2 regions of the Paenibacillus spongiae genome follow, and region 2 is predicted to be linked to the other one. Evidence: riboswitches for the same ligand, from Rfam matches in the RefSeq annotation. Region 2 holds a riboswitch; the other holds the start of a gene.
What was found. A riboswitch is a leader RNA that binds a small molecule or an ion and turns the genes downstream of it on or off. The one in region 2 is predicted to bind preQ1.

Region 1 (9,192 bases), 140 kb from region 2:
CGTAATATCTTTGGATTTCTTTCGCTTGTTCCTCGGAAAGAATGACCCGAGCCAACCGCGGCTCATAGGCAATACGGACGGTAATGCCGTCGTCACTGGATTCTTTCATGGTATAACTATCAACCACATCCCCGAACACCGCTATGGTCTCGTCAATCGGGGTTCCGGTAAAGCCACAGTAAGTTGCGTTAGGGAAAGAATCACGGAGGTATTTCGCAAATCCAAAAGTGGTTGTAACGCCTTTATCGGTAACTTTTAGCTTTGTGCCTGTATTCGTTTGTGTTCTATGCGCCTCATCTGAGATACAGATGATATTATTGCGGTCAGAAAGAAGCCCCGTCGATTCACAGAACTTCTGGATCGTTGTAATATAAACGCCACCGCTGGCTGCGCCACCAAGTGCCTCCTGCAAATCTTTTCGGTTTTCAATGCTTCTCACATTCTTATCGTGTAGGTAGCGTTTAGATGCAACGAACAACTCGGAAGTTTGGGTGTCTAAATCCTCTCGATCTGCAATAATGACGATAGTCGGGTTATTGAATGTTTCCCGTTCCCGAAGTGCAAGCAAACGAGATAGAAACAGCATAGTATAGGTTTTTCCGCAGCCCGTCGCACCAAAGTACGTACCGCCTTTACCGTCGCCGTGCGGACGTAGATGTTCCTTAATGTTCGCGAGCATCTTGTTCGCGGCAAAGAACTGTGGGTACCTGGTAATGACCGTAAGTTCACCTTTGCTCTCATCAGGATAATACACGAAGTCACGGAGAATGGCAGTCACCCTACCTTTAGAAAAAGCACCCCGAATCATTGTAAACAGCGCACTAATGCCGTTTGCAACCTTCTCCTCATCGTTTGCCTTATTCCACGCATAATAATATTCATAAGGCGTAAAAATACTCGCAAGCTTTGTGTTCGCTCCGTCAGTAATGACGGAAAGGAAGCAGTATTTCATTAGCTTGGGGATGTCGCGGCAGTATCGCTTATGAATCTGTTCCCAAGCGTCATAGATAGTCGTATCTTCCTTTATTGCCGATTTAAATTCAAATATTGCGACAGGAATGCCATTCATGAATAATAGCAAATCAGGGCGACGCAGATGTTCGCCCTGAATGGAATACTGGTTGACAACCTTGAAGATATTATTCTTTGGCACATCATAATCAATATAACCCACGTGAAGTGCAACTTGTCCCGCGTCGTCACGTGGGAGGTCAAATCCTTCGTTTACCAGCCAAAATGCCTCGCGGTTGCCTTGATACAGCGGGTCAGATGGAATAAGTTTCAGGCGATTGATGATCTTTTGAATTTCGTTCTCAGTCAGACTTTCACCTTTATACCTGTTAGTAAGAAACGTGCGCAAGTCATCCTCAAGCAGAATGTCTTCAAATTTACGGTGCATGGTATCACCGAGTACAGAGGTATAGTCTTGCGCCTGAAACAACTCAATTATGGCATTTTCCAATTGTTCCTCGGTAAATTGACCCTTTAAGAAGTTTAAATCCATGTTCGTCCTCCCCCCGTTCTTTAGGCATTTTTAGCTTCACCCAGCGAGCCTTTTATCAATATTGGACAGATGTCCTTTATTTGCGCTTTTAACTTCTCTTTGATGTCCCTGCGTGTAAGATAGGCGTTGTAAATATTTACAATTGATCGCTGAACCTCTATGTCGGGGATTGGGATTTTCACCTCAAACATATCCTCCCACGCGAATGCTTCACGCGCGCTGCCCCATGAATTAAAGCGAGTATATCGGTCAAACTCTGAACGACTGAAAAACATAGCCAGATAACTCGGAATCAGCTTATCCTTTTGGTTAATCCTAAAAACGATATAAGACGATGAAACAATATAAGTTTCATCAGAGCCGTTATGGGCAAGCGAAATTTTTTCACCGTTACGGGAAGTGATTGTCACATAAGCAAACGCATCCGGTTCAACAAGTAAATATGGTTTCAGAGAAACACCGGTCATGTCAGCTTTCGTTTCGATGAACACTTTGTTGATTGACACGCCCCTTAATGCATCAATACCATATTGAAAATCGGCGTTTTTCGCATCTGATAATTCAATATACTCACCAATTGCCTTATGTGGCAGCGTCCGTCGCAATTCATTAATATAGGCATCACATGCCAATTTAAGATCCTCTAACCCGCTATCATATGTCTGTTGATTTTGATTAATAGCGTTGTAGATATTCACATATTTTTGTTGTATTGGAAGTGGTGGGAGGTCGATTTCAATGTCACACATATCCTCCCACGAAAAAGTCTCGCGCGCCGAGCCCCATGAGTTAAACCTCGTGTATCTGTCAAATTCCGGTCGGTTAAAATAAATAAACAAGTAGTCGGAAAGTAAAATATCATTTCGGCTCACGTAGAACACGTTGTACGAGGAAGAAACAATAAATGTTTCTTTTGATTCATTATGTGCTATGGTGATTTTTTCTCCGTTTCTCGAAGTTACAGTTACATAAGCAAAATAATCTGGCTTAACAACCATATACGGGGTTAAAGAGACACCATCCATATCGGCTTTTGTGTCAATGAATGCTTTCTTAATTGATATGCCCTTTAAGGCGTTCAAATCATAAATATTAGCTGAATTCTTTAATTCGGACAAAGTGATCAAATCACCTAATTTAAATTTACTCAATCCCATAACCTATCCCCTTAAACGCAGTTTCCAACATGGTCTGCGAGGCTTTCTCTGCTTTCAGGATCTCTCGCATCTCACCTTGAATCCGTGCCATTTCAGCGGCATAATCAATCTCCAAATCATGGTCGATAAACTCTATATACTTGCTTGGCGCGAGGGAGTAGTTCCGTACTCGGATTTCTTCCAACTTAGCCGATTTGCAGAGTTCCGGCATATCGGTATAAGCCGATTTATCTGCATTCTGCCAGTCTGTGTAAATCTTCTTGATGTTGGCAATCTGCTCCTCGTCGAACATCACATACTTTTTCTCATAGACATTCTCATTCCATCGACGTAAGTCAATAAACAACACCTCATTCTGTCGGTCGCGCAACTCACGACCGTTCAGCATCCGAGCCTTTTTGTTGTTATTGACAATCCAAAGCGTAACCGAAATATCCGTCGAGTAGAACATCTCACGAGGAAGAACAATAATTGCCTCCAGTTTGTCGTTTTCAATAAGCTGTTTGCGAATTTTGTATTCCTCACCACCTGCGTTCAAAGCACCGTTTGAGAGCAGAAAGCCCGCAATACCATTTGTCACGTCAAGTTTAGCGAGCATATGCAGCACCCACGCATAGTTAGCGTTGGAAACGGGAGGTACATCATAGCCTCTCCAGCGGTAATCGTCGGTGAGTTCGTCCTTGCCTCGCCAGTTTTTCAGATTAAACGGTGGATTTGCCATGATGAAATCCACCTTGTCATCCTTGTGGCGGTCGTCAATAAATGTTGAAATTGCCCTATCGCCGAGGTGATAGGAAATACCCCGTATAGCCAGATTCATTTTTGCCAGCCGCCATGTATCGGGATTAGACTCCTGCCCAATGACGGAGATTTTCAATCGATTGCCATTGTGCCGTTCCACAAACTTAACTGACTGCACAAACATGCCGCCGCTTCCACAGCAGGGATCGTAAACGCGTCCACTATACGGCTCTATGAGTTCGGCGATAAGGTTAACGATGCTTGCGGGAGTATAGAATTCACCTTTTTCGGCACCCTGACCGGCGTCCATGGCAAATACCTGTAAGAAGTATTCATATACCCTTCCGATGAGGTCTTTGTCCTGAAATTTCTTCTCATCTATCTTGTTAATTTCGTCGATCAGCCCTTTAATAGATGCACTTCTAGCACCAAGCGTCGCATAGAAGTTCTGCGGCAGTGCGCCTTTTAAGGATTTATTCTTATCTTCAATATCTGCCATAGCCTTGTCCAAAATAACGGCGATTTCGTCCGAGCTGGCGTTCATTACGATGTAAGACCAGCGTGAAGTTTCGCTCAAATAGAACACATTTTCAGAAAGGTAGAAAGAGGCTTTTTCAAGGAACGCAGGTACATCACCGTACTGCGCCTTTATTTCCTCGCGCCGTTTTTCAAATTTATCTCCGGCGAATTTCAGAAATACCAAGCCCATGACGGCGTCGCGGTTTTTTTCGTTTCCGCCCACAGTTCCCCTAAGGGCATTCCGGCAATTCCATAAAATGCTTTCAAGCGATTGTTCCTGCACTACAGTTTTTTTTGCCATAGTTCACTTCGTTCCTTTCTAAGTTGCTTGCTTTGTATCTTCATATCTTCAAAGTCATTTTCAAAAAGCTAATTTCGCTCAAAGAGCATTCTATCATGCAGTGAGGATAACTAGCTGTCAGGAAACGATGTTCTCTTTACTTAAGGGGTCATATAGTTTTAATTCGACACAGAAGCCCCATCTCCTGTGAATGGACTATTCGGCTTAATAGTGCTTTTGAATTATCTTTAAGAAATTCCGGTTAACTAAAGAGGGGTTATAAAACCACGCAAAACTCTATAAACTTTCTCAGATTAACTAACTTACTTTTTCTGCATATATCCTCTGCTTAAACCCGTTTTATCATAAACCTGCTCTAATTGAGCGATACGCATCTGTTCAGCCGCCGCGAGTGCTTGGGCATAGGCACCCATTGCCTTTTTATAGCTTAGCCCCACATGTTCCATCTCTTCAGCACTTAGTTTGAGTATCGGAATATCTTGAATTTCCTTCACGTTTAGAATGGGTAGTGAAGCACCTTTCCTCAAGGCGCGGATGTAAGATTCCCCAATAGGACTCTCAAAGAATGCAAATAAGGAATACGGATCTACCCCGGGAAACGGACGAAGGCCTATGAAGTTAACCGATATTTCAGCTTCTTCTTCTCTGGTTATTGCCTTTATTCCGTAATTTTCAACGGCTTCTAAGTGAAGCACCCCGTCCTTAACGTCGGATAATTGTATGACTTTAGCATGAAAAGCATCTGCCTCTACACTACTTGCTGTATTTAGACCCCTGTAAATCGTCATAAGTTTAAAGGTACCGTCGTCGTATTCTGTTCATACATAGAACGATCGATTTATACGTCCCCTATGACTGATTCTGCATCCTCCATCTGCACATAAGAACCAGGTAACAAATTATAATTATTCTCCCGAATCTCAAACACATCTAAGATTCGACTTAGCTTCTTATCCTCTTTCAAGCCAGAGTAAAAATCTAGTATCTGTTCAATCTCGAGACTAGAAAGAACCGTCACACCTCGTTTTCTTTCACCAAACGATGAGGCATCTATGATTTGTACCTTACCTTTACGAGCAGGTTCTTTCTTCTTGTTTAGAACAAGCATTGTCACGGGAATAGCGGTGCCTAAGAAAACTCAAGTTCACCGCGAATAATCTTAAACAGCAGAAATTAGTATCCCTAATAAACTTTCCCTGACATAATAAAGACAAATTGGGGACACGTAAATGGCGCGTCCCCAAATAGATACATCCATCATTGATACCCCTTATATATCAACAAACTCTCTCAATATGTGTCGTATGCGGGAACAGGCATTGGCTATCCACCCTTAATTTACATTGATCTATTTGTTTTCGTTCTATTGCTTGTTGATCTAACTAACTCCCCACGTCTCTCCCCATCAAACCCCACGCCTATTCCCCCAAACCCAGGAATGCAGCTGCGGAAGCACCCGAACACTCTTTAACTCCCTCGATGCCATAACAGCATCAATCAGCCACTCATACCGCTTCACAAGCCTTTTTATCAAAACTTCCTGATCGCTCTCGGTCAAATCATCATTCCCCGCTTGCACATAAAATGTACATCCGGGATAACGCTGATGGACCTTCACCGCATACTGCAAATCGAGCTCATCGAACACGACAACCTTCAGGCTGAAGTTCCTACCTGCTTGAGTCAGCTTTTCGATGATACCATCCAGCACATCCCAATCGGTGCTCATACCTGAGCTTGGCGGTTTCGGCGACAGCGTCAGCTCATCGATGGTTAGGAACCAGTCCTGCCAGCGGCTGCCCTGCGTTTCCAAGGCTACCCTTATCCCCCTAGTATGGAGCAAATCGACCAATTCATGCATGCCTCCGATTAACGCAGGATTCCCGCCGGAAATCGTCACATGGGAGAAGGTATCTCCGCCGACCTCGAAGAGCTCGGCAACAATCTCCTCGGCCGTCAGCATGCGAATATCCTGTTTTCCCGTCCCATCCCATGTAAAAGCAGAATCGCACCAGGAGCACGAATAGTCGCAGCCCGCCGTGCGCACGAACATCGTTTTCTGTCCGATAACCATTCCCTCGCCTTGAACGGTCGGGCCGAATACTTCCATCACCGGTACGCGTGCCGCGCTCATCGCGATCCTCCTGCTAACGGACGGTACACCACGTAGCTTGTCGGCGTCTCCCTTAGAAAGACTTGAACGCAGATCGGCTTGTTCGCCGCTTGGTCCAGATAAGACTGGATGATCTCGCTCATCGTTCTGGCGACAACCTCTGTCGTCGGGAAGCGCTCGGCGTCCTCGTCGCTAAACAGGTCGTCATGATCATTTAACAAGGAATGGTCGAACCGTTTATGGATCAATTCCTTAATCTCGGCAAAATTCACTAAAAATCCGGAATCGTCCAGCTCATCGCCGACAATCGTTATGTTGGCGAAGTACGTATGCCCATGCACCCGGCTGCATTTTCCCGCTCGTTCCGTCGGGACGTAATGCGCGGCTGCGAACTGCATATCTTTGTTCAACTCATACCTGTAGTTATGTGCGACAGTCGGATAAATCTGTTGAATCATATCTGCCCCGCCCCGCTCTTCTTGTCCATATATTCTTGCAGCCCTTTTGCTCGCAATCGGCAGGCCGGACACTCGCCGCATCCATCGGCAATGACGCCGTTATAGCAGGTAAGCGTTCGTTCCCGCACATAATCAAATGCGCCGAGCTCATCAGCCAGCTGCCACGTTTCGGCCTTCGTCAGCCACATCAGCGGCGTATCGATCACAAACATATAATCCATGGATAGGTTTAACGTAACATTCAATGACTTGATAAAAATATCCCGGCAGTCCGGATAGCCGCTGAAATCGGTCTCGCAAACTCCGGTTACGATATGCTTCGCTCCGATCTGCTTCGCCAGTACAGCCGCGAATGACAAGAACAGCAGGTTACGCCCGTCTACGAATGTCGTCGGCAGCAGCCCCGCCTTCTCCTCGATCGCAATATCGTCCCTGGTCAGGGCATTCGGAGCCAGCTGGCTTAACAGCGACATATCCAACACATGATGCTTGATGTTCTGCTCCTTGGCAATGCTGGCCGCAACCTCAAGCTCCAACCGATGGCGCTGACCGTAATTGAACGTGACGGCCTCTACCTCGGCGAAACGCTCCTTCGCCCAAAACAGGCAAGTAGTGCTATCTTGGCCGCCGCTAAATACGACGATTGCTTTTTCTTTATTCAACACGTCTTCCTCCTCATGTACACCGATCTCTCAGTGTTTGCATTTCTGAACGGAGGCATTCCGTAAACCACTCTTCTTCTTAAGAACAAAGAAAAAACGATACCCTAAGGATACCGTTCCCTTAGTTTTTTATAGAGGGTTTAGCTAGAACCTCTCCTGAATTCACCCCTGACATTACCGCTCGGGTGCGTTCAGATTTTTATATTGTTCGTATCCAATTATACTATGCCTCGATCGAACTTGCAGCCCATAACTTTTTCCCATCAGAATTCCCCACCGTTCTCCATTACACCGAGTTCTCCAACAGCGATTAACCTCAAGCAACCATTTTTACAAAATATTTTTCCGTAGGCTCCATCAAACGACAGACTACGCCGTTCCCTCGCTTCTATACTAGCTATTGGGCCGACAACAACATACAAAATGAAGTTTCAGCAAATGCTTTCTTATCCGCCAACAGATGCAGAAATTCGGGAGCTGACGGGCAGCATGGAGCTATCGTAATGAAGGAAACGCCGATCCCGAACCGGCAGAATCGATCTCTATGTATATCATCCAATTGGAGGTAATTTATGGCTACCATTATTGGAAGAATCGCTCTTCAGCCCGCCGTCGTACGTCCCGGCGAGACCGTTCGTGTCGAAGTGTTCGTCATCGACGACAACCCTATCATCGGCAGCTCCGTACAAGTCTCGGTCAACGGCAAGCCGGGCGCCCTGCATTATCTGCAGTTTCCGGCCGCAGGCCAGCGCAGGCTGATCGTCCGCGCCCGGACGGCGGCCGGCGAGACCGACCAGCAGGTCGCGCTGCTCGATGTGGTCGGCGCGCCGCTGGAATTTCAGTCGTATCAGAACCGCAGCGACATTGCGATGATCGGCGTCTCGCAGCTGCCGACGCAGCCCTACACGGCGGTATTCACGCTGGGCTCGACGATGGACACGCGATCCCCGCATCTGCAGCAGACAAGGCCTTCCATATCTCCGCAGCTGACCAAGGTCTTCGCGCCGGATTCGCTGACTGCGCGTCTGGCGTCGCAAGGCGCATTGGGCCGCGTCATGACGGAGAACCCGCAAGCACTGACCCGGATAGAGACCCGGCGCATGACGAACACGCGCGCGAATGCAAGCGTGCGGACGGATATCGGCATCCGGCTTGTGCCCAAGACGGCCAAGCGGCTTGCGGTCAGCGCAGTCTACGATTTGACGAACATCTCGCTAGACACCATCTTCGGGGAGGCCGTCAGAGCGCCGCGGATGGAATTCGAGTGGGATTTCGGCGATGGCGCTAAGGCTACGACGCGTACGCCGGTCGTCAGCCACGACTATTTCGCAACGATCGATCACGCGGCGGGCGTCGGCCAATTCGTCGTTTCCTGCAATGTCAAGCATGCGGGCATCACCGTCAAGCGGACGCTGACCATTCACTCGGCCTATGCGATTTGCAAAGCTGCGGGCACGGTCGTGCCTCATGTGACGGCCGACCTGTTCGCGCATAAGCGCTATAATATGCTGACCGGTATGTTCACGGTCTACAACGTGGAGGATACGCCGATTGTCCTGGATCGCGTATCGATCACGCCGATGGTGGATGACGGCGACGCCGTTACGATGCCGCGGCCGTACGTCAATCTCAAGCAGCCGATTACGATCGCTCCGCGCTCGTCGTCCATGGTCGGTGTCAACGTCCCGTTCGTAACCGGCACGCCGGAAGCCGGGCAGCTGCGTTTCGACGTCAAGA
Region 2 (9,192 bases):
GGACGGAATTCTTCGAACCGGTAGAGATGGTCCACAATACCGAACCGTTTGATTCCAAGCTGCTTGCCCCGTTCCAGATAATACATAATCCATTCCTTCGAGAAGCAGCCGCGCTCGATGCGCTGCGCAAGCTTATCTTGTAATTCTTCCACCCATTCCAGCGAGTGCGACCGATTGCGGAACCCGCCGGCTTCCTTCTCCAAGGTCTCGATCGCTTTGGCGGTTCTGCGAAGCCACTCAACGGAATAAGGCCCTTCTTCCAGATGAAAATGATGATCGACAATCACAATTGCTCCTCCTCTTCGGCGATTAGTAGTGTGGTTTCTTTGCTGGCTAACATCTGGATCCATTCCTCCGGACAGCCTCTATCGGAGATAAGAATATCAATATTCTTGAGCGGGCATATGCGGGCGAATGTCGTATTCCCGAACTTCGTATGGTCCGCCAAGACGATCGTTTCGCCCGCCCGTTCCATCATCTTGCGGGATAGATTGGCTTCGCTGAGCGTATAGTCCGATATGCCGTCCGTCATGGAAATCCCGCCGGCGGCAAAGAAGGCTTTGTCCGCTTTCAGTTGATTCAACATCCATTCGGCCAACGGGCCGTTCACGGATTGCTTCTTAACATTCAGTTCGCCGCCAATGAAGATGATCCGGCCTGGAAACTGTTCCATGGCCAGGCGCATAACCGCTGCGGAATGAGAGATGATCGTCACATTCTTCTTCGTGCTTAAGTAAGGAATCATTCCAACCGTCGTTGTACCGCTGCCGATCATAATGATGTCGCCGTCTTCGACGAGCGAGGCGGCTAAACGGCTAATTTCCTGCTTCTCTGCTGCATTGATGAGCGATTTCTGTTCGAAGGGCGGCTCCAGTGATGCCTGCTTCACAGCCCCGCCGTAGACTTTCTTGAGCATCCCTTCTTTATCCAGCCGCCCCAAATCACGCCGGATCGTCTCCGTCGAGACGTTCAATTCCTCCGCCATCGCAGGGATTTGAACCTTCTCATCCTTGGCCAGCTGGTCCAAAATTTTCTTCTTTCGTCCTTCGTACGATAATGACATCTTTCACATCCACCTATGCATTTGTTTCGCTAGAGTAACAGAAGAGAAGACTTCCTCGGCGAAAGGTAATATACCATTCTATTCCTGTTTGTCCGGTAAGATACCAGAATTTTCTCAATTCAACAAACTTACACGACCGTATTTTAGGATTGTTGTGACTTTATGTGTTTTCATTCAATATTATCTTAACGATGACACTATAGTCAACAACAATCGTAGTCTATGTTAAGTTTTCTTACATTTTCCCTTCGTTAGGGTGTATGGCGTCTTGGTTCTAGTTACCCCTCTTCCCGGGAGCCGCAAACAAAAAGAACGCCGTGCAGGCGTTCTTAGAACCCGTATTTAATAAGTATGGCTTGTCAACCGCAATTATTCCCGCATGAACGCACGCGCCGATACATAAACGAACCGTTCTCCCCGCGCCATCACATGGCACTTCTGCTCCGGGAAGAACTTGTAGGCGTAATCCACGAAATAGCCCGGATTTTCCGCATTTCCGGCAAAGATATCGTAATGCAGCGGGATAACCGTTTCCGCGCCGACTGCATAGGCCAGCTCCGCCGCTTCACGATAATCCATGTTGCCGATAATACCGCGGCTGGTCCGGAAATAATCGCGCCCGTTGATCGGCAGCATGGCCACATCCGGTTTATAGCTCCGCAGCTGCTCGACCAGCCCCGGGTACACGATAGTATCTCCCGCATGGTACAGCGTCACGCCATTGAGCTCAATCATATACCCGACATACCGGTGATTCCCCTGCTCGTCCTGCTCTAAAGCTTCGTGCGCAGCCGGAATTGCTTGAATGCGCAGCTTGCGGCCCTCCAGTGGCGAGCGCCACTGATTTGTATCCGCATTGATTACCTGTGTTTGCTCAATGCCAAGGCTTAGCAGCATATCCCGGCAAGCGGCCGGTGCCATAATGAAGGCGTTCGGATTCTGAGCCGCCAGCACAGGAACGGTGCCCCGGTCCAGATGATCTTCATGCTCATGCGTAATTAGGCAAGCATCGGCATTCGTTATATCCTCCGGCGCAATCGGCGCCGGGTAGGTGCGTACCGCCCCGGCTGTTTTCTCCAGGTAATCGGATACATAGGGATCAATATACAAGGTCACGTCGTCCCCCTTAATAATGACGCTCTCTTGTCCCAGGAACCAGATGGCCAGACAACCGTATGGAACCTCCGTCGCATTCACTTCCTTGATCAAGGCTTGACCGCTGCGTGACGCTCTTATACTCATCGAAGTGACTCCTCTCCTTCTACATTCCTGTTTATACCATGATCCTATCATAGCAAGATGGAATCGTCGATCTTGCATCACCGACTCTCTACTATTTCAAACGCAGCAGCCGGTCGTCCTTCTCTCCGGGTTTGCCGCGGCCGTCCGTGTTATTCGTGATTACGTACACGCTGCCCCCTTGGATTTTAACGTCCCGCAGTCTTCCCTCGCTTGTAACCATCACCTGACTCGAGCTTGCATCCGGCGAGAAGCGGACAAGCGATTGCCCCCGCAGGCCGGTCACGAGTATTTCACCAAGCTCGTTAACCGCGATACCGGAAGGCGCAAGCGTGTCGCTGCCCGTATGAAACATCGGCGTGATCATTCCTTTCTTCGTCTCGTCGCCAACGATATCCGGCCACCCATAATTGCCGCCGGCTTCAATCCGATTCAGCTCATCATGGCCTCCTGGTATGGACGATGGGCCATGCTCGGAGCTGATCAGCTCCCCCTTCGAGTTCCATGCCAGCCCCTGCGGATTGCGATGCCCATACGAATAGACAAGCGAATCCGGGAACGGATTGTCTGCCGGTATCGTACCATCCAGCGACATCCTCAGAATTTTCCCCGCCAGACTAGTCCTGTCCTGCGCAAGCTTCTCATGGGAAGCGTCTCCGGTCGTAATATACAGATGATTGTCCGGCCCGATCGCCAGGCGGCCTCCGTTATGCACCGAAGCACCCGGAATGCGCTCAAGCAGCGTCTTCTTCTCCGTCCAGCTGTCCCCGTTCGAGGCTTCCTCCAACACGACGATCCGGTTGTACTCATTACCTTCTTCCTCATACGTATGGTACGCGTAGGCCTGCTTCGTCTTGTCATAATCCGGTGCGAGCACAAAGCCGAGGAACCCTCCCTCGCCAATCTGCTTAACGGGCTTGTTTAGCCGTACCTGCTGCCGGATCAGCTTCCCTTCCGCAATCTTCGCGATAGTCCCTTCCCGCTCGCTGACGTAGATCGTATCGCCTGCAAAATCAATGGCCCACGGCGATTTCAGCCGTTCCGCCACCATTTCGTATCCAGGCGTATCGGATCCCTCCTTGGTGACCGCGTCCCCGCTGCCCACATCGACCGGCAGGACCTCCTTCTTCTGTGAGGATGTGCAAGCCGCGCCGACGAGCAGCAGTACAGCTATCATCGCGATCATCATAACTCGGTTCATTGGATCTCCTCCTCTATCGCTTCTTTCCTATCACCTCGATACAGAAACAGACTAACCGCTAATGGTTAGTCTGTTTGCTCGGACACTGATGCTTGTTTTCCAGTATACACAGGATGCTTACCGGTTATCAATCTTCTCGGGATACATATCATGATTCATCAAGCGGTGCTCGGCCATCTGCTCGTATTTGGTACCCGGCCGCCCCCAATTGCAGTAAGGATCGATGGATATTCCGCCCCGCGGCGTGAATTTTCCCCATACCTCAATATAGCGCGGCTCCATGAGCGCAATCAGATCATTCATGATGATGTTCATGCAGTCCTCATGAAAATCGCCATGATTGCGAAAGCTGAACAGATACAGCTTGAGCGACTTGCTCTCAACCATCTTGATGTCGGGAATATAGGAGATATAGATCGTCGCAAAGTCAGGCTGTCCCGTCATCGGGCATAAGCTCGTAAATTCCGGACAATTGAATTTGACAAAATAATCCCGGTTCGGATGTTTGTTATCGAATGACTCCAGAATGGCCGGGTTATATTCAAAGGTATAGGTAGTGCCCTGGTTGCCCAGCAGCGTCACCCCTTCGAGTTCTTCTTTGTGTCTGCCTGTCATCATATTTTGCTCCCTTCTTTGGCTGTCAAACAGGCGTCCCGCCCTCTGCCCGGAGCTCGCTAGCCGCAGCTGTCGGCAGGTGTTCCGTTCGTACAGATGGGTATCTCGTCCGTATGAACTCGAGCACGCCCAGCTTGCCGAGCTAGCTCCAACGTCTCTTCTTTGTTCTGGGGCATGGTCAAGCTCCTGTTTGTGCCGCTTGCTTCCTCTTCAATGTCCCCTTACGCAAAAAAAACGATAGCCAAGGAAGGTATCGTTTTCCTTAGTATTTTTATAGAGGGGGGATCGCGAACCTCTCCCGGTCCCATCTGAATGCGGGCTGCCGGTCTTAGTATTCAATTAAACGCCTTGAAGTATACCACATACGCTCCCCAAACAAAAGTGGAGCCTTTCGGCTCCACTCCACTTTCGATAATCCACGCAACGTAAAAAACACTATTCATATCCCAGCATGAGCTGCTTTAGGACATCTTCCGCTTTCTGCAGCTGCGTATCCAGCGTTGAAGGAGCTTCCGGCAAACGGACCTCGTAGTCAGGGACGATACCCTTCGAATGGATCCAATTACCTTCCGGAGTGAGCCATTTCGACTCAGTATACTTCACGGACGAGCCATCGTTATAGCCCTGTGTCGTCTGCACGACTCCTTTGCCGTAAGTCGCCGCTCCAACAAGAACAGCATCGGCCGATTCGCGAAGCGCTGCAGCCAATATTTCCGCGGCGCTGGCCGTTCCTTTATCGGTCAATACGACAATGGGTATTGGGCGCTCCACATCATTTTGCGTGATGTAGACGACCCGCGATCCGTCGCGGTATTCCAATTGAAACAGCGGTTTCTGATTCGGCACCAATACATTGCCAATTAACAATGCCGAGCTCATCAGCCCGCCCGGATTTTGCCTCAGATCCAGTATGAGCCCCTTCATCCCCTTCGCAAGCAGCTCTTTATAGTGCTGTTGGAACTCATCTACAGTCGGCTCGGACATCCGGACAATGTCGATTTTACCCATCGTACCAGATAACATCTTGCCGGCTACGGTTTTCTGGATGATGGTATCGCGCGTGACCGGGATGGTCAGCTTGCCATCCACGCCTGGACGCTGGACGATGAATTCCACTGCCGTCCCTTTCGGTCCGCGAATGAGCGACGCCAGCTCATCGCTGCTCATTCCCTTCACATCCGTTCCATTCACCTGCAGGATGATGTCACCTGTCCGAAAGCCGGCTTTCTCAGCCGGAGATCCGGGCAGAATGCCGCTAATGACAAGTTCCCCATTCTGCTCCTTAAGCGTCGTTCCAACGCCCTCGAAGGAAGAAGAGATCCCATTGTTGAAGCTCGCTGCCGCTTCCGGATTCATGTAGACGGTGTACGGATCGCCCAGCGACCTCAGCATTCCGTCAATCGCCCCATTCACAAGCGTTTCGTCATCGACCGCCGTATAGTAATCATATTTCAGCGACTGATATACGCTCCACAGCTTGGTCCACTGCCCCGTCCGGTTCAAGCTATCCTGATGGTCCGTGACGACATAGACGAAGGCAGCCAGCCCGCTGCCGTTCTTCACGTACCATATCCCGCTGCCGGGGACCGGGTCGCCATATACGGGCGCATTCTCCGCAAGCGGTACGATCTGCCCGTTTAGCAGCGTCACAGCACCTGTTCCCTTGCCGTCTGAAGCTGCAGGCGTGAAGCTCCCGACGGTATCTTCGTATAAATGGATCGCGAATGACGTATTATTTGCCGTGTGCTTCGTATCGAATATTCCGGTAGATGGATTGACCGGAACGTCAGCGAGAAGCTTGACGATGAGCTCGGCTACATCGGATCTCGTTGCGTATGCATTGGGTTTGCTGGCTGCAGAGACGAAGCCCAGATGAAACTTTTGGTCAGCCAAATAATAATTCGCGTACCACGGCTTACCAGGCTCGCCGCTTTGGCTTTGCTGCATACCGATCGAATTCATAAGAATCGCAATGGCCTGTGCATTGGTGATCAGCTTATCCGGCTCAAATTTCCCGTCCCCGGTACCTTGAATCCATCCGTGATTGACGGCAAAATTAATATACCTCGTCCCCCAGCCGGATACATCGCGGAATTCGCTCTTCGTACCGGACAGCTTGGCTGCTTCACCTTCATATCCTTTCCCTGCCACCAGCATCACAACAAACTCGGCTCTCGTAATGGTTTGTTCCGGCTTGAAGGATTGATCCACGTAGCCTTTAATGTAGCCCATGTGCTGCAGCAGCAAAATTTGGCCGAGCGCAGGGGAGGCGCTAATGTCCTTAAAAGGAAGCGATATTTCGTTCTCCGCTGCAAACGAGGATATCGGATTCATGAAAATTGCCGCTGCCAGGGCAATTGTTCCTATTGTTCGTGATATCTTTCGCAATGCGTCATCTCCTGTCGAATGGGTACAACTATCGTTATATTGTAGCGAAAAATCTCTTAATCTACCAGACCGCTTTGATAGATAAGAGCGCGGATCGACTACCGTTCAGAATGAAGCGCAATAAAAAAGAGCAATCCCGGGGCTATTCAGACCCGCAAGATTTGCTCCTCTGATCCGTAATTCCGCCATGAACCCAGTCCGCGAAGCTGCCGTCAATGGCAATTGTCTTTGGACTGTCAGCATTTTGCGGCTTGCTCACACATTGCAGTACCGGATATAGTCAACCAACTGGTTTCCTGCACGCTATTATCGATGACTAAATCACCGTAAAACAACCTGGTTCGGCTTCAATCATAAGCATTCAAGCTTTCTTCATCCGCCACGCTTTGAACATCCTCCGATGTTAAGCCGATGTACCGATAACCGTCCTGCTGCTGCTTTCGTAATGCCCTTTCCTTATGAAACTTCGGGCTTCCTTCGCCGGCATCCTCATCATAAAACAATAAAATGCCGTCCGTCTTTCTAAACAACAGCTCATCTCTGGCTGTGAATTGCCATACACCGCTATAAGGCTGCTTGCTCACCGAACCGTAATAGTCGACGCCCTTTAAAATCTGCCCGTAATATTCCTTCTTGGCATCGTTCCATTTCTCTTCCTGTTGGATAAATGCCGTCATAATGGACAGTTTCAAATGAGGATATTGCTCCTTCAAGGCAATAACGACTTCACACGCCCACAGGTCGACACCGTATTGGCCTGGCGTAATGACCCATTCCAACCCTTCTTCAACGAGGGGAATCAGCTTCCCGGCAATCGCCTTCTGGATATAACCAATGCCTTTATGCTTCTGATCAAAGATATTTAGTTCATGGGCACGGTAGCCAGTCACTAACAGATTCTTCATCATACAGTCCTCGTTCCTGGGCAGATCGAAATATAAAAAAGCCTGCATACGTATAGAATATACGTTATTGCAGACTTTGAATAGTTGTTGAAAGGAATGGTCGGGATGACACGATTCGAACATGCGACCCCCTGGTCCCAAACCAGGTGCTCTACCAAGCTGAGCTACATCCCGTTATGAAAATGGCGTGCCCTGAGAGATTCGAACTCCCGACCTTTTGATTCGTAGTCAAATGCTCTATCCAGCTGAGCTAAGGGCACTTATGGAGCGGAAGACGGGAATCGAACCCGCGACCCTCGCCTTGGCAAGGCGATGCTCTACCGCTGAGCCACTTCCGCATTGGTGCGGTCGAGAGGACTTGAACCTCCACGGCTGTTACACCACTAGAACCTGAATCTAGCGCGTCTGCCAATTCCGCCACGACCGCAAAAAAAATAAAATGGTGCCGTCGAGAGGACTTGAACCCCCAACCTACTGATTACAAGTCAGTTGCTCTACCAATTGAGCTACAACGGCAAGTGATAAGGTTATAATGGCGGAGCCGACGGGATTCGAACCCGCGGTCTCCTGCGTGACAGGCAGGCATGTTAGGCCTCTACACCACGGCTCCACATTATAAGTTTATTCGTTTGTAAAGAACGAATTTGGTTGCGGGGGCAGGATTTGAACCTGCGGCCTTCGGGTTATGAGCCCGACGAGCTACCGGGCTGCTCCACCCCGCGTCGTTAATGGTGACCCGTAGGGGATTCGAACCCCTGTTACCTCCGTGAAAGGGAGGTGTCTTAACCCCTTGACCAACGGGCCTTATGTACGATGCCTTAAATAAAGGCTTGCACAATTTCAGAAATGTTACACCCTGAAAACTGGATACGAGTTTGCGCAACTCTTTAGCTGATTTTTATCTGGGGTCCCCGCAAAGTACTCGGAATCAGCTTCGAAGCCGTTCGTCACTTTGTGGGGTATTTTTAGGATAAGCCCTCGACCGATTAGTATTCGTCAGCTGCATGCATTACTGCACTTCCACCCCGAACCTATCAACCTGGTCGTCTTCCAGGGGTCTTACGAATTGGGAAATCTCATCTTGAGGGGGGCTTCGCGCTTAGATGCTTTCAGCGCTTATCCCGTCCGTACATAGCTACCCAGCGGTGCTCCTGGCGGAACAACTGGTACACCAGCGGTACGTCCATCCCGGTCCTCTCGTACTAAGGACAGCTCCTCTCAAATTTCCTACGCCCACGACAGATAGGGACCGAACTGTCTCACGACGTTCTGAACCCAGCTCGCGTACCGCTTTAATGGGCGAACAGCCCAACCCTTGGGACCTACTTCAGCCCCAGGATGCGATGAGCCGACATCGAGGTGCCAAACCTCCCCGTCGATGTGGACTCTTGGGGGAGATAAGCCTGTTATCCCCAGGGTAGCTTTTATCCGTTGAGCGATGGCCCTTCCATGCGGTACCACCGGATCACTAAGCCCGACTTTCGTCCCTGCTCGACTTGTAGGTCTCGCAGTCAAGCTCCCTTATGCCTTTGCACGCTACGAATGATTTCCAACCATTCTGAGGGAACCTTTGGGCGCCTCCGTTACTTTTTAGGAGGCGACCGCCCCAGTCAAACTGCCCGCCTGACACGGTCCCTCCACCCGATTCAGGGTGGCAGGTTAGAACTCCGATACGATCAGGGTGGTATCCCAACGGTGCCTCCACCGAAGCTGGCGCTCCGGCTTCCCAGGCTCCCACCTATCCTGTACAGATCGTACCAAAGTCCAATATCAAGCTGCAG

Region 1: it holds a riboswitch for preQ1, as region 2 does, so the genes downstream of both, queC (7-cyano-7-deazaguanine synthase QueC) here and queF (preQ(1) synthase) in region 2, are expected to answer to the same signal.

What each region holds. Positions count from the first base shown of each region.
Region 1 is NZ_CP091430.1:886,732-895,923, reverse strand. It holds gene L1F29_RS03860 (type I restriction endonuclease subunit R) at 1-1,504, opposite strand, end outside; gene L1F29_RS03855 (restriction endonuclease subunit S) at 1,525-2,661, opposite strand; gene L1F29_RS03850 (type I restriction-modification system subunit M) at 2,648-4,222, opposite strand; gene L1F29_RS03845 (restriction endonuclease subunit S domain-containing protein) at 4,525-5,010, opposite strand; gene L1F29_RS34330 (N-6 DNA methylase) at 5,061-5,330, opposite strand; gene queE (7-carboxy-7-deazaguanine synthase QueE) at 5,628-6,356, opposite strand; gene queD (6-carboxytetrahydropterin synthase QueD) at 6,353-6,793, opposite strand; gene queC (7-cyano-7-deazaguanine synthase QueC) at 6,790-7,455, opposite strand; PreQ1 riboswitch class I at 7,571-7,615, opposite strand; gene L1F29_RS03825 (carboxypeptidase-like regulatory domain-containing protein) at 8,028-9,192, shown strand, end outside.
Region 2 is NZ_CP091430.1:1,026,896-1,036,087, reverse strand. It holds gene L1F29_RS04465 (PHP domain-containing protein) at 1-287, opposite strand, end outside; gene L1F29_RS04460 (DeoR/GlpR family DNA-binding transcription regulator) at 284-1,063, opposite strand; gene L1F29_RS04455 (MBL fold metallo-hydrolase) at 1,433-2,305, opposite strand; gene L1F29_RS04450 (PQQ-dependent sugar dehydrogenase) at 2,397-3,503, opposite strand; gene queF (preQ(1) synthase) at 3,621-4,118, opposite strand; PreQ1 riboswitch class I at 4,375-4,420, opposite strand; gene L1F29_RS04440 (S41 family peptidase) at 4,554-6,506, opposite strand; gene L1F29_RS04435 (SLOG family protein) at 6,854-7,411, opposite strand; tRNA gene L1F29_RS04430 (tRNA-Pro) at 7,509-7,585, opposite strand; tRNA gene L1F29_RS04425 (tRNA-Arg) at 7,595-7,671, opposite strand; tRNA gene L1F29_RS04420 (tRNA-Gly) at 7,675-7,749, opposite strand; tRNA gene L1F29_RS04415 (tRNA-Leu) at 7,752-7,838, opposite strand; tRNA gene L1F29_RS04410 (tRNA-Thr) at 7,852-7,927, opposite strand; tRNA gene L1F29_RS04405 (tRNA-Asp) at 7,945-8,021, opposite strand; tRNA gene L1F29_RS04400 (tRNA-Met) at 8,057-8,133, opposite strand; tRNA gene L1F29_RS04395 (tRNA-Glu) at 8,141-8,215, opposite strand; rRNA gene L1F29_RS04390 (23S ribosomal RNA) at 8,378-9,192, opposite strand, start outside.